DNA from 2 places in the Halomonas hibernica genome. Region 2 is predicted to be linked to the other one. Evidence: predicted binding sites of a transcription regulator. Region 2 holds the regulator's gene; the other holds the start of a gene.
The links. Region 2 encodes FliA, which starts transcription of late flagellar genes. Its sites were predicted from a motif close to CTAAAGTTNNNNNNNNNNCNGCCGATA; they were not measured.
Positions count from the first base shown of each region.

Region 1: FKN99_RS12710 (DUF4019 domain-containing protein) is a predicted target of FliA. The motif match lies at 4,239-4,265, and genes of this name have one in related genera.

Region 1 covers NZ_VIFN01000008.1:32,185-39,409, reverse strand. The annotation lists gene poxB (ubiquinone-dependent pyruvate dehydrogenase) at 1-852, opposite strand, end outside; gene mqo (malate dehydrogenase (quinone)) at 861-2,363, opposite strand; gene FKN99_RS12720 (cupin domain-containing protein) at 2,385-2,780, opposite strand; gene FKN99_RS12715 (linear amide C-N hydrolase) at 3,053-4,096, shown strand; gene FKN99_RS12710 (DUF4019 domain-containing protein) at 4,311-4,715, shown strand; gene FKN99_RS12705 (class I SAM-dependent DNA methyltransferase) at 4,716-5,501, opposite strand; gene FKN99_RS17935 (carboxymuconolactone decarboxylase family protein) at 5,638-5,880, opposite strand; gene FKN99_RS12700 (carboxymuconolactone decarboxylase family protein) at 5,793-6,092, opposite strand; gene FKN99_RS12695 (helix-turn-helix transcriptional regulator) at 6,143-6,946, opposite strand.
Region 2 covers NZ_VIFN01000005.1:248,314-255,538, reverse strand. The annotation lists gene flhA (flagellar biosynthesis protein FlhA) at 1-1,124, shown strand, start outside; gene flhF (flagellar biosynthesis protein FlhF) at 1,179-3,359, shown strand; gene FKN99_RS10305 (hypothetical protein) at 3,356-3,934, shown strand; gene FKN99_RS10300 (flagellar protein FlhE) at 3,951-4,352, shown strand; gene FKN99_RS10295 (RNA polymerase sigma factor FliA) at 4,379-5,080, shown strand; gene FKN99_RS10290 (motility protein A) at 5,124-5,942, shown strand; gene FKN99_RS10285 (OmpA/MotB family protein) at 5,947-6,618, shown strand; gene FKN99_RS10280 (hypothetical protein) at 6,640-6,831, shown strand; gene FKN99_RS10275 (hypothetical protein) at 6,808-7,225, opposite strand, start outside.

The DNA.
Region 1 (7,225 bases), on a different contig from region 2:
AAACTGTTTATACGGAAAATCCGTGCCCAGCATCAGCAGCAGGTCGCACTCCTGCATGGCCGCGTAACCTGATGAGAACCCGATAAAACCGGTCATGCCGACATCGTAGGGGTTGTCATATTCGACGTGCTCTTTGCCGCCGAGTGCGTGCACGATGGGGCTCTTAAGCGCATCGGCCAATTGCATTAGCTGGGCGTGTGAACCGGCGCAGCCTCGGCCAGCGAAAAGCGTAATGCGCTCTGCATCGTTGAGCAGTTTGGCGAGTGCTTCCACTTCGGTTTTGGCGGGCACCACACGTGGCGTGGGGGGTAATAAGCCATGGCGCGGCGTTACCGTTTTAACCGGTGAGGCGCGCAGCGCAACATCACCAGGCAGCACCACGACCGCAACGCCACGCTGCCCAACGGCGGCGCGAATGGCATTGTCCAGCACATAAGGTAATTGGCTGGCGTCGGAGACCAGCTCACAGTAGTGGCTGCATTCACGAAATAGTTCTTGGGGATGGGTTTCCTGAAAATAGCCGCCGCCGATCTCTGAAGAGGGAATATGCGCGGCAATGGCCAGCACCGGCGTGCGCGTGCGGTGGGCATCGAACAAGCCGTTGATAAGATGCAGGTTGCCGGGGCCACAAGAGCCTGCACAAACGGCCAGGCTACCGGTTAGTTGTGATTCGCCGCTGGCCGCGAATGCGGCAACTTCCTCATGCCGTAGGCCCACCCATTCGATGCCGGGCCGCTCACGTATGGCCTCAGTGAGGCCGTTGAGGCTGTCGCCAACAACGCCGTAGATCCGCTCAACACCGCTTTCCAACAGCGTTTCGATCACTAAATCAGATACGTTTTTGATAGACATGAGAGACCTCAAACAAAGTCCAGGTTTAACGTTGCGGCTGTTTGCTTGCGCGTGTCGTAGCAGGCCTCTTTATCCGTTTTAAGGTCGATGCCGTAGGTGGGAATGATCGTCTTGAGCTGGGGGAGCCAGCCATCATTGGTTAGCTTGTCGGCAAAGCATTTCTCTAATACCTCTAGCGCGATAAAGGCCGCCGTTGATGCGCCAGGCGAAGCGCCTAGTAACGCGGCGAGGGAGTGATTGGATGAGGCGATTAGCTCGGTGCCAAACTCCAATACACCGGCTTTTTCATGGCTGGGTTTAATGATTTGCACGCGCTGACCCGCCACGGCGTGGGTCCAGTCGTGATGGCGTGCCATTGGGTAGTATTGGCGCAGCATCTCAAATTGGTGGCTCTTGCTTTGCAGTACCTGGGAGACAAGATACTCCGTTAGTTGCCAGTTATCCTTTGCAACATCAAGCATGGGAATCACATTATCCAGGTGTACCGAACGGAACATGTCGGTCAGAGAACCTTGCTTGAGAAAGCGCGATGAAAAACCGGCGTAAGGGCCGAACAGCAGCGATTTTTTATCACCAATAATGCGCGTATCCAGGTGGGGAACTGACATCGGGGGCGAGCCATGGGCTGCCTTGCCGTACACCTTGGCGTGGTGACGTTCACTAATGCTGTCTATATCGCAGCGTAGCCAAATACCGCTAACGGGGAAGCCGCCGTAGCCGTGCCCTTCAGGGATGCCAGACTTTTGCAGCAATTCGATAGCGCCGCCACCCGCGCCGATGAAAACAAACCCAGCCTGAATGCTTTCATGGTGCTTGCTGTGCGTGTCGTGCATTTTCACGCACCAGCGGTTGTCGTTTTGTCGAGTAATATCCTGTACGTGCTTTAAGTAGTGAATTTCAAACCCGGATTGCTGCGACAAATGGTCGAACAGCAGGTGGGTAAGCGCGCCATAGTCGACATCAGACCCTGATACGATACGCGTCGCCGCGACGGGCTCGCCATCGCTGCGTCCTTCCATGATGAGCGGGGTCCACTGCTCAATCTGCGCGGGGTCTTCGCTATATTCCATGCCGTGATAGCAGTGGTGCGATGACATCTGCTTAAAGCGCTGGCGTAGATAGTTGACGTTATCCTCGCCCCAGACAAAGCTCATGTGCGGGCAGGGGTTGATAAACGCCTGGGGGTTGGGAATGGCCCCTTTCTTGACCAGGTAGGCCCAGAGTTGGCGTGAAATATCGAACTCTGTGTTGACCTCCAGCGCCTTGCTGATATCAACCGTGCCGTCTGAGCGAGCAGGGGTGTAGTTCATTTCGCAGTTGGCGGCATGCCCGGTGCCTGCGTTATTCCAACCATTGGAGCTTTCCTGGGCGCAATCTTTCAGCGTTTCCAGTACCACAATCTTGAGTGAAGGCTCTAGCTCTTTGAGAAGGGTGGCGAGCGTGGCGCTCATGATGCCAGCGCCGACCATTACAATATCTGCCCGCTCGGGAATCTGTGTTGATGTAGGCATGAACGTTCTCCGCTTAGGAACTCAACACTTGCTTGATGCGCTGATAAAGGGAAGGTCAATATCCTGAGGCACTATGGCATATACGCGTCGCCAGGGCTGGTTATCGATTAGATGCCAGCGGTGGCCGCCACCTGTGGTGTCTTCCGCCAATAAAATGTCGCCGGGGTACAGCGTGAATGAGTCGCCCGTGCGCGTCTCGAAAGTGAGTGTGCCGCTAAGCGTTAAGACGAATTGACGGTTAGGAGCGTCATGCCAGCTAAAGCTGCCGCCTTCGCTTGTTTCCCGAAAGGAGATGCTGGTCGTTTCGATGACATCACTGAGCAAGTCATGGCGCTCACCTTTGGGAAGATCAATCCATCCTTCTTCAAAACACGATTGATGGTTACTGCCTGTCCATAACCTTACACATCGGAACATTACTGACTCCTGATTGTGAGTAGTGACAAAACATGATGAAAAATAGAACAATCATCTGAGTTTAAATACTAGTTCGGATTTTGTGCAATAAGGTGCGTGACCAAAGCTAAATTTATGCCTAAGGTGAAGCAGGTTTGATAATTTAAATATGGGCATGGGCTGGGGATTCCATGCCGCTATTCTTTTTATAAAAAAGGGGTTGGCGCTTTTCTTGTTAGCCGCCAATTATCTCTGGCAGGCTCTATAACGTTTGTAAATAAAAGGAAACCACCATGGGAATCAAAAAAAAATTAACGCTAGCGGCAAGCATGTGTGCCTTGTTCGTGGCCATCACAGCGGATGCATGCACGCGCGCGGTATATCAGGGCCCTGATGACATGATTATCACGGCGCGCTCCATGGATTGGAGGGACGAAATACATCCGAACCTATGGCTGTTTCCAAAGGGAATGGAACGCGATGGTGCGGCTGGACCCAACTCCGTTACTTGGACATCCCAGTATGGAAGTGTCGTTACCAGCGCGTTTGATATCTCAAGCACTGATGGCATGAACGAAAAAGGCTTGGTGGCTAACCTGCTATGGCTTGCTGAGGCAGAGTATCCTGACTTTGGGCCGGATGACGAGGGGCTTTCCGTGGCTGCCTGGGTCCAGTATGTTTTGGATAATTTTGCGACCGTTGAAGAGGCGGTGGAGGCGCTGCGCGATGAGCCTTTTGTGGTCGTCTCTGCTGAAATACCGGGCACCACTCGATTTGCTACGCTTCACTTGTCAATTTCAGATGCCAAGGGTGATAACGCAATATTTGAGTATATCGGCGGTAAACTCACTATTCATCACGATACGTCATACAATGTGGTGACAAACTCGCCCACCTTCAAGCAGCAACTGACGCTGGATGACTACTGGAGACAGATCGGTGGTTTGGTCATGCTGCCTGGCACAAACCGTGCCGCGGATCGGTTTGTCAGAGCGTCGTTCTACATGGATGCCATTCCTAAAACGAGCGATACAAGAGTTGCTGTTGGCAGCGCATTTAGCGTGATCCGCAATGCGTCTGTTCCTTTCGGTATCTCATCAGAAGAGGAGCCGAATATTTCTTCTACCAGGTGGAGAGCGGTATCTGATCAGAAACACCTTGTTTATTATTTCGAGACGGCACTTACGCCTAACACGTTTTGGGTGGATATGAAGGATGCCGACTTTACTGAGGGCGCGCCTGTTCGCAAACTGAGCCTCAAGAATAACAGTGTTTATGCAGGCAATACGGTCAACGCGTTTGAGGACGCCGAGCCCTTCGAGTTTGCTGGCCTGTAAGGTGCGTTAAGGGCATTTTTTTACTAGTTAGCGCATGAAATAGCCCCCTGTGTCGCGGTTGGCGCAGGGGGCTTTCTCTTACTTAATAAAGCCAAGGGATAGAAAAAACTGCGGTTAGCTTGTTCGATTATTGTGATTAATACTAAAGTAATGGCGGCTGGTACCGATATTAAATTAAGCACACCTATTTACTGATCGCTGCCCAGAGTTATCCATGCCAAAAATCGTGATCTGTTTCATTACAGCCCTGCTACTGCTGGCACCTTATGCTCAAGCGAACACCGATGCGGCTGAGGCCGCGGCGCTGGCATGGCTTGATGCAATTGACAGTGGTGAGTATGAGCTGGCTTGGGAGGAGTCATCACCGCTTCTTAAGAGTCCGCTTTCGCCCAGTATGCTAGAGCGGATCATTAGCGCAGCGCGCCGTGACTTCGGGTCGGTGGAGGCAAGACGCCGCACACGCGTCATCACGCAAACCTCTATGCCCGGCGCTCCCAAAAATGATTACAAAAAGTTCATCTATCAAACGCGTTTTGCCAACAAGTCTGATATTACCGAAACCATTACGCCGCACTTTGAAGACGGCGTTTGGAAAGTAAGTGGATACTATGTGAACTGATCAGCAACAAGTGGATTGACCCGTTGCTACAACCGTGGGGTGTTGAATCTTCACGCAGGCAAAAATGGCGTTCCCCGAAGTGTTGTTCCACGGCGTGATAGCTTCAAAGTTGTGCTCGAATACGTGCACTTCAAAGTAGGGCTCAAGCAGCGTAATTAGCTCGGCAAAACTAACCGCGACCATGGGGTGCTCGTCGTTCCATACTTGGGTATCGCACGCGTTGGTTTTTGCAATACTAAGTTTGAGGGCCTGTTTTTCACCGCTACCGCTGTAATGCCACCCGGAACGAAACGTGAAGGCATCGTCGGCTTTTTTAACGGTGTGGCTCACAAACAGATTGTTGTCGATTTTATCTTTGTCGACTGCGTTAAAGCAGAAAACCCCGCCACTCATTAAGGCGCTGTGCGCACTTTCAATACACGCTTTGAGCTTTTCAATTCCGTCGCTGTAGTGAATCGAATATAAAAAACAGGTAATCAAATCCTGCGGGTCGCTTACCTGGAAGTTGCCCATGTCCTGACACGTAAACTGAGCCTCAGGACAACGTGTGGCGGCAATATCCAGCATGGGCTGGTTAATGTCCAGCCCGCTGCTCACATAGCCATTATCAATAAAATGGCGAACATGAGGCCCGGTACCACACGCTACATCGAGGTGAAGGTTGCCACCGTTACCAAAAATTTGGTGAAGCCTTTGCACGGCGTTGCTTTGCGCCCGGTAGTCGATGTCTTCGCACATCACATCGTAATAGCCAGAAAGGTCGGTATAGAGTGCGTTAAAGGACATGGCGGCCTGGGTAGCTTGGGAGTGAGGGTGGCGCATAGTAAACGAGTGGAGTGGCTTTTAGAAGCCAGCCGTGCGGAAGGGGATTTTGATCAAGACATCGCAGGCCGTCGCACAGGCTTGCGATGTCTTTTTCGGTTTATAGCGAGATGTCAGGCACAAACTGCATACTTACCGCCACCCGGTTCCAGCTATTAATGGCTAGAATCACCGTGGTCAGCTCAAGAAGGTCCTGCTCACCAAAGGCGGCCAGAGTATTCTGGTAGACGCTGTCGCTAACAGACTGTTGGCTGATTAAGGTAAGCGCTTCGGCCCACTCAAGGGCTGCACGTTCCTGTTTATTGAAGCAGGGGGCTTCCCGCCAAGCAGGCAGTACATCCACCTTACCTGATGCTCGCCGTCGTCTCGGGCTTCCTGAGTATGCATATGCTGGCAGAAGCAGCACTGGTTGATCTGGGAAACGCGTAGCTGAACGAGGTGGATGATGGTAGGCGTTACCGCGCTATTAGCCGCTACTTCGCCCAGAGGCACCAAATGTTTAGCAAGGCGAGGGGTTAGCTTGTAAACGACTTGTCGAGAAATACGCTGAGACATGGCAGTGACCTCGTTGATTGGTGAGGTCTCAGCATATAAAGGTGTGCGTACTAGGCCTTGTAAATTTGCGACAACTTGCGCTGGCGGTAAGAGGCGGGTGTTTCGTTGGTAAAAGATTGGAAGGCGTGGGTAAAGTGCGGCTGATCATAGTAGCCACAGTGGAGCGCTATTTCTGATAGCGGCCGGTCAGCTTCAAGTAAGCACCGTCGCGCTCGGTGGAGGCGAGCATACGTCACCAACGCGCCTGGCGAGACACCGACTTCACGTTTTAATCGACGTTCCAGGGTGCGTCGGGTTAACCCAACATTGGCAGCTAACTGCTCAGGTGGGAGCTGTAACTGGTTAATCGCCTGGATGATTCCTGGCACAGGGCTTTTACTCGTTAGTCGACTTTTGAGTAAACCCAGAAGCCATGTTTCAAGCAGGGCTAATCCTTTGGGTGCATCAAGCTGATAAAGGCGCTCCACCACCGGCATTAAACTGTCCATCCAGGAGGGTTTTATGTCATCGCCCAAGCAAAGATGCGCGTCTATACACTGTTCCGGGGCTAAGCCCAGGAGGCTATACATACTGGTCGGTTTAAACCGAATGCCCATCCGGGTGGTGGACGTATCAAACGTCTCAAGCAACATGTGTCTGTTAAAGCAGAGCGTGACGATGGGACGAGAGTTTCCAAGGTGAATGGTGAGGCTGGCGCCTGCATCGGGATAAAGCTTTTCTACGATGGGATGCGCAAGGGGACTTTGCCCGCCCATCGACCAAAGGCATTGCACCCATGTGCGAAGGTTAGTGTTGGGCAGGCGCTGCTGGAAATTCAAATGAACGGCGTTACCGGGCAGAATAAAGTGGGCCATGGCGACAACCTGCTTTGTTGATGAATGGACTTCATCGCATAAGCTGTATTAAAGCCTAAACACAGGGGCTGGGAAAGTGGCTATGCTTGGACAGTGAAGTTCTCACTTCGCAATGAACTGTTTAATCATCAATTCACGTGGTTGTGCCCTTCAAGCCAAGCGCCAAGCTGGGGCTCTTGCCCGCTGCGCCGTAGGTAAAGCACCATCTCACGCGCAACGATATTGATTTGATGAGTAAACACCAATAATTAGCTATGGAGTCTACTGCTTCGCCTACGG
Region 2 (7,225 bases):
TGGGTGGTTTGGCTTGGCTCTTGATGCTTCACAAGCAGAAAGCCCAAGTGCAAGAGGAGATCGCTACAGAAGCACCTGTTACCCAGGAAACCCCTGAGGCCAGCTGGGAAGATGTCCAGCTGGTCGATACCCTTGGGCTTGAAGTGGGCCATCGTTTAATCCCACTGGTCGATGCCCGCCAAAAAGGCGAGCTTCTGGGGCGTATTAAAAGCGTGCGTAAAAAGTTTGCTCAGGAGGTCGGTTTCCTGCCTCCGGTGGTGCATATCCGCGACAACCTGGAACTGCCGCCTAATACCTATGTGCTTTCCATGAAAGGCGCTGAAATCGGTCGCGCCGAAGCGCAGACAGGCAAGTGGCTCGCCATTGACCCGGGGCAGGTCTCCGGGGAGCTGCAAGGGACTGCCACCCAGGACCCTGCCTTTGGTCTACCTGCGGTTTGGATCGACACCAATCAACGTGAGCACGCCCAGGTGTATGGCTATACCGTGGTCGATGCCAGTACCGTTATTGCGACGCACCTGAATCATTTGCTACATCGACATTCACCCGAAATGCTGGGCCGCCAGGAGGTCCAGAAGCTGCTCGACAAGCTGGGCGAAGAGCAGAAATCACTGGTAGAAGAAGTGGTGCCCAAGGCAATTTCTCTGACCATACTGCAGCGTATTTTGCAAAATCTGCTGGAAGAGGATGTGTCTATTCGTGACATGCGCACGATTCTGGACACTCTGGCAGAGTATGCCGGTCAGCAAAAAGATCCTAATGAGCTTACCGCGCTGGTGCGTATTGCATTAGGCCGGGCCATTACGCAGCAGTGGTTTGCCGGACAGGAGACCCTCAATGTGATGGGGCTGGATGCCCAACTGGAGCAGGTACTGATACAGGCGATGAACGGGAATGGCGCGATGGAGCCAGGCTTGGCTGAAACCTTGATGGATCAGGCGCAGCAGGCTCTGGAGCAGCATGAAAGTAGCGGGGAGGCGCCGGTATTGGTGGTTCAGCACTCGTTGCGTGGCGTGCTGTCACGCTTTTTGCGCCGTCGTTTGCGCCATCTTGTGGTCATGTCACAAGCAGAAATTCCGGATGACCGCACGCTGCGTGTAACCACCACAGTAGGTGGCCGCTAACCATGACCGCAAGCAGCGAACGTATCAGCTATGTGTACAAACAAAAGGTAAGACATGAGCGTTAGGCGTTTTACGGGAGCAAACAGTCGTGATGTCATGCGCCAGGTGCGTGAAACGCTGGGAGATGATGCGCTAATTTTGGCGAACCGCCGTACCGATGATGGCGTTGAAATCATGGCGATGGCTGATGAGGCTGTCGAGCCTGTCGACGCCGCGTTAGAGATAACCGCAAGTACGGTAGAACCCGCTACAGCGACGGACCCTCTTCAGTCCATGAGTGAGCGCCTACTGCGTGAAATGCAAGATATGCGTGCGCTTTTAACTAACCAACAGGTAACTAGCCAACAGGCGCCTCGGCCCACCGGGGCGGTGCAACAAGCCGCCGACACGCACGGGCGGCTGTCTCAGTTGTTGACGCGCGTTGGCTTTAGCGCTGAGCTTGGCGATGAAGTGCTCGCGGGTCTACCAGCATCATTGAAAACGCTTGGCCCTGAAAGTGAGCAACCGCTTGACTGGCTGCGCCAGCAGCTGACAAGCAGGCTTCATGTGTTAAATGACGAGGCCAGTTTTTTTGACCAAACGGGCATCGTCGCCTTGGTCGGTCCTACCGGAATAGGCAAAACCACGACCACCGCAAAGCTTGCGGCGCGCTTTGTAATGCGACATGGCACACGCCCCGTCGCGCTGGTTACCACGGATAGCTTTCGTATCGGCGCCCATGAGCAGCTCAGGATTTACGCACGCCTGTTGGATACCCCCATGTACGCCCTTGATGCTGAGCAACCGGTCGATGATCTGTTGGGCCGCCTTCACGGCAAGCAGTGGGTCATGATTGATACGGTTGGGATGAGCCAGCGTGACCAGCGTGTTATTGATCAAATTGCGCATTTGCAGGGCGGAAGTTCCACGGTAAGACTGGTACTGCTGTTGAACGCGGCTAGCCAGCCAGAAACCCTGGAAGAGGTCGTGTTGCGTTATCGTCAGGCCGCGCGGGCAGCAGGCGCTGAGCTTGATGACTGTATTATTACCAAGCAGGATGAAGCCGGCCGACTAGCCCCCGTGTTGGATATTGTTATCCGTCACGGTATGCGCGTGCTGTTTAGCTCTCATGGGCAGCAAGTGCCCGAAGATATGAGCGTGGCACTGCCGGATGCGCTGATCAACCAGGCGCTGGAAAGCCAGGCGAAAGCAGCGCCGCAGCCTGGCTTCACGGCACCGGCTCGCATGCCTCGCTGGTCGCGAGATGTGCTTGGCCAAGGGCGGAGGCTGTCACTACTACTGACGCGGCTGCGCCAGCGTTTGGCAGGCTTCGCCACGCTGGAAGCCATGTGGGATGTTAGCGCTTTGCCGAGCGAGCTACAGAGCGCGCAGCTTACTCGTCTGTTGCCGCACGCGTTACCCGCCCCCGGTGTGGTGTGGGCGGCACGCCGTAACGAGCGTGGCTGTGATTGGTCGATGCCGGATATCAGCATGGACGAACGGGGCGCTTGGCATGCCGTCCCCATGCTTCAACATCGCCAACCTGCGGGTTGGCAGGCCAGGCTTGAGACACGAACGGAAACGGCGGGCGCCACGGTGCATCTATTGCCCGTGCTGCCTCCGGCAGAAACCGTGCAGTGGCTGAATGAGCAACAGCTGACTTGGGTCAGCCTTGTGACACCTGCACAGCGCGTATACTTTCATGGCGAGCGTTCTGCGCTACGTGGACTATTTGAACAAAGCACGCTCAGCCATCATGTCAGCGTGCGGTTTCGTGGCCAGTCCATGCAGTTATGGACCGCCTATGCCGAAGTGCAAAATGAGGCGGGCAGTGTACTGCTTGCGTGGTATGGGGAGGTTCGTGACCCCGAAAGTGCCAAGGTCGTTGCCCGGCGCTACTGGTTGACGCCGGCTCGTTTAGGCGCCGATGTACTTTTCCAGCTGGTCATTCAGCTGCAAAGTGAGGGTCTGGCAGCGCTCACCAAACGCGCGTTGCAGCAGTTTAAAGAGGCCGATAGCGGGGATACGGATCCAGAAGTACGTCTACTGTTAGCCAGCGGCGTCGCGTCAGTGGTAGGGCATTTGGATAACGCGGGTGATGATGAAGCATCCAGTCTGCGCAGCGATCTACTCAGCCTATTGGGCGCGCGCCGAAAACGCCGCGATACGGCCATGCTGGATGCGTTGATGTACGCCTTTATGGCGCGCGACGCCATTCGCCAATTGGGCAGCGTTAGCCGAGAGGTGAGTGTATGAGCCAGGATCAGGCGGCGGGCTTGCGCCAATGGGCCGACAGCCAGCGTCAGAAGCAGGCACCCAGCCAGCCTGATGCGCCGTTGGCAAGTGATATGGAGGTGATGAGCGAAGCGCCTGCGCCCGCGCCAGGTGCTGTTTCGCCCACCCCCACGATTGACGAGCAGCCGGTCGCGAAAGCCCCTTCGCGACCTAAAAAGCCCTTGTATATTATTGGTTTGCCCGGGCGGGGCGCGCAGTCTGTCAAACAGGTTCAACACCGGCTGGCTCAATGGTCTGCGCTGGGCCGTCACTGGGCAGGATCACCTGACGATTGGGATATACAGGCTGTTAGCGTTAATGCGCCTGACCTTGCTCAGCTAAGCGCTAGGCATGCGCGTTGGGCGCTCTGGATTAACAGCGATGCTGACGCATTTGCCGAGATGTACCGGCTACTTCGCCAGGCGCGTGACAATGGCGGGCCTCGCCGATTGCTGGCACTGCACGAGCCCTCTTTGCCGCGCCAAGGCTTGTTGGAAAACCTGCGTGAAGCCGCTAGCCACTATTTGGCCACCGATCTTCTGGTGTTGGCGCGCTGATAAGGAAATATTCGACATGTTAGGCAAGCTATTCAAGATGATGGGTGTTTGCGGGTTGATAGGACTCATCAGTAGCGCTCAGGCGGCGGGCAGTTGGAGTACCTCGGTGCCTGGTGTGATGGTGGCCATGAGTGATCGAGAAACCCGTAGCCAGTCAATGACGCCACCCGATTCTGTACAGGTGCACAATCGGGTGATTGATCGGATACACTGGCAGCTTGAGACGCCGCCGGGCAGCGCTATCAACGCATGGCTATGCCACCCGGAGCAGTGTGTGGCGCTCTCGGGAGGGCGCGGAACGGTCACCGAGCTGGCGGGAAGGCAGGTAAGTGCTCCTTTGCAGTTTCGTTTTAAGTTACTGCCTGGACAGCGGCCAGTTCGTGTTCAGGGTCTGCAAGTCATTGTGAACTATCAGTAAAAGTTGTATAGCCGCGAGGCAAAAAGATGTACACAGCACAAGGCAGAATCAAGCAAGGCGAGCTATTCACACAATACATGCCACTGGTAAGACGTCACGCCTTAACACTGCAGGTCAGGTTGCCTGCAAGCATTGAACTTGATGATCTTATTCAGGCGGGCACGGTAGGGCTTTTAGAAGCACTGGGCCGTTTTGATGCCGCTCATGGTGCCAGCTTTGCGACGTTTGCCAGCCAGCGTATCCGTGGGGCGATGGTCGATGAACTGCGTACGCGGGATTGGTTACCACGCAGCGTGCGCCGCGCTGCGCGCGCTGTGGACGACGCGATCCGGCGGCTAGAGCAGCAGCTCGGACGCTCACCGGAAGAGAGTGAAATTGCCTTGGCGCTTGAGATGCCGCTGGGTGATTACCAACAGCTGCTTAACGACACCAATAGTGGCCAGCTATTGCCGTTTGAAGAGTTGGTTGCCGATGGTGGTGAGCCGGTAAGTTTTGATGTGAGCAACTTGCCGTTTGAAAAGCTGCTGGATGAGCAGCAGCGACAAACATTGATTGCTGCCATTGAGGCGTTGCCAGAGCGGGAGAAACTGCTCATGGCACTTTATTACCAGGAAGAGCTGAATTTAAAAGAAGTGGGCGCCGTGCTGGGCGTGACGGAGTCGCGCGTGTCTCAGCTGCATAGCCAAGCCATTAGCCGTCTGCGTGCCCGGTTGCATGATTCAGCCTAAACAACCGATACGTTAACTCACAATAACCGGCGAGGAGCCGTTGATGAATCCGTCCACGTTGATAGGTATATTCGCCAGTATGCTGCTGCTAGTAAGCGTGCTGTTCTTTACTGCGGAGTCCCCCGAAAGTTTTATCAATCTGCCGGGCCTGGCGATTGTTATAACCGGTACCCTGGCCGCTACTTTTATAAGCTATCCGCTAAAAGAGGTGTTACGCGTTGTACGCCTGGTAGGGCTTGTCTTTCGGCGTGAAAACACCTATATACGCGACGATATCAACGAGCTGGTCGCCATGTCCCGGCTATGGTTTAAAGGCGATGTGCGTGCAGTCGAAAACGAGTTGGAGCATACGCGCAATCCGTTTTTACGTACCGGTATTCAGTTAGTCATTGCCAATACCAAAGAAGATGAGATCTTCGACATGCTGCGTTGGCGGATTGCCCGGCTCAAGGCCCGCGAGCACGCAGAAGCCCAGATTTTTCGCACCATGGCGACCTACGCGCCAGCGTTTGGCATGATTGGCACGCTGGTGGGATTGGTTAATATGCTGGAAGTCATGGATGCCGGTGACCTGGATGTCATTGGCCCCCGTATGGCGGTGGCGCTGCTCACCACCTTCTACGGTATCTTGCTGGCGAACCTGGTGTTTAAACCCATCGCGGTTAAGCTAGAACGACGTACTGAAGAGCGCCTGATTACCATGAACATGGTGCTGGAAGGTATTTCATTGATCACCAAGCGCCGCCTGCCCTCTTTTATTGAGGAAACGCTCAATTCATTTATCGCCAACTATAACGATGAGATTCGCGATGCCACTATAAAGCCCCGGCCTGATACACCAAGCGCGACGGCAAAGGGCTAAGACGATGCTGGATAGCAATACGCGCCATGCGCTGGAGCTTCCCGCCGGGCAGGGTGAAAGCGATGAGAGCTGGCTGACCAGTTACCTGGACGTGCTCACCCTACTGATTACGCTGTTTGTCTTGTTGCTGGCCTTGGCTCCCCCCGGTGGTAATGAAGCACTTAAGGGCGAGAAGGCGTCCATGTCCAGCGTGATTAGCTCACTGCCCTTGGCAACGCTTGCCACCGGCATTCACCCACGTCATAGCGGGTTACAGCCCCAAATGGCGGCATTGGATATTCCTGGTGTCAGCGTATCGCAGGGCCAGGAGGGCGTAACGCTACGCATTGATGATAGCCTTTTATTTCCCAGTGGTGAGGCAGTGCTTACCTCTCTAGGCCAGGAGGTGATAGAAAGCCTTATCGATGTGTTCGCGGCCTTTGATGGTCAGATTTCCGTTGAAGGGCACACTGACAATCTTCCTATTGCGACCACCCGGTTCCCTTCCAACTGGGAGCTCTCCGCCGGACGTGCGATTGCCGTTATGCGCCACCTGGAACGTCAGGGTATCGCTATTTCTCGTATGCGAGCCGTTGGTTATGCGGATACTCAACCTATGGAAAGCAACGCAACACCTGAAGGGCGAGCTGCTAACCGGCGCGTTGAACTGTTGTTACGACAACAGCCAGAAGGGTGAATGGGACTCAAGGCTGGGTTTGTGTCTAAGCATCCCCTTCTGCTGCAGTCGTATGCTGCCCTGTTGGTGCTTGATGCCGATCGTCGGCGCATCCAAGCGGCCAGTACAAACCTGGCCGCGCTGATGGGACTCTCACGCCAATCGGTAACGCTTACCCAACTGCTGGGGAAGCGTTTAATCCAGCGGCTTTCAGGGCGACGCGGTTTCACATAGCGTTTGCATGCGCTCAATCGCTTGATGGGCGCCTTCAAGCTGAAACGTCATGTACCAGGGGGGCTGTTCGCCTCGATCAAACCCCAGGAAAAGTTGCTCACCTTGTTCCATCTGGCGCATCAGCGTCTGCATATCAGCAAGATAAAAGTGTACGTAAAAGCCGTTATCGCCTCGCTCGGTGATGAACTCTGCCATGGTATCTACCGCGGGCTGCTCATCGATACGCAGTCGGGTCGGCACCAGATTGACGGTTTTACTTTCGCCTTGCTGCTCCTCCAGCGTGACACGCACTTCAAGCCACGGTAAATCACACACGTTTTGGGTGGCATTCAGGCTGAGTGTCGCGTCGGAATAGCTATGGGTTTCAACGGCGCGAAAGTGGTGCTCGTTACCC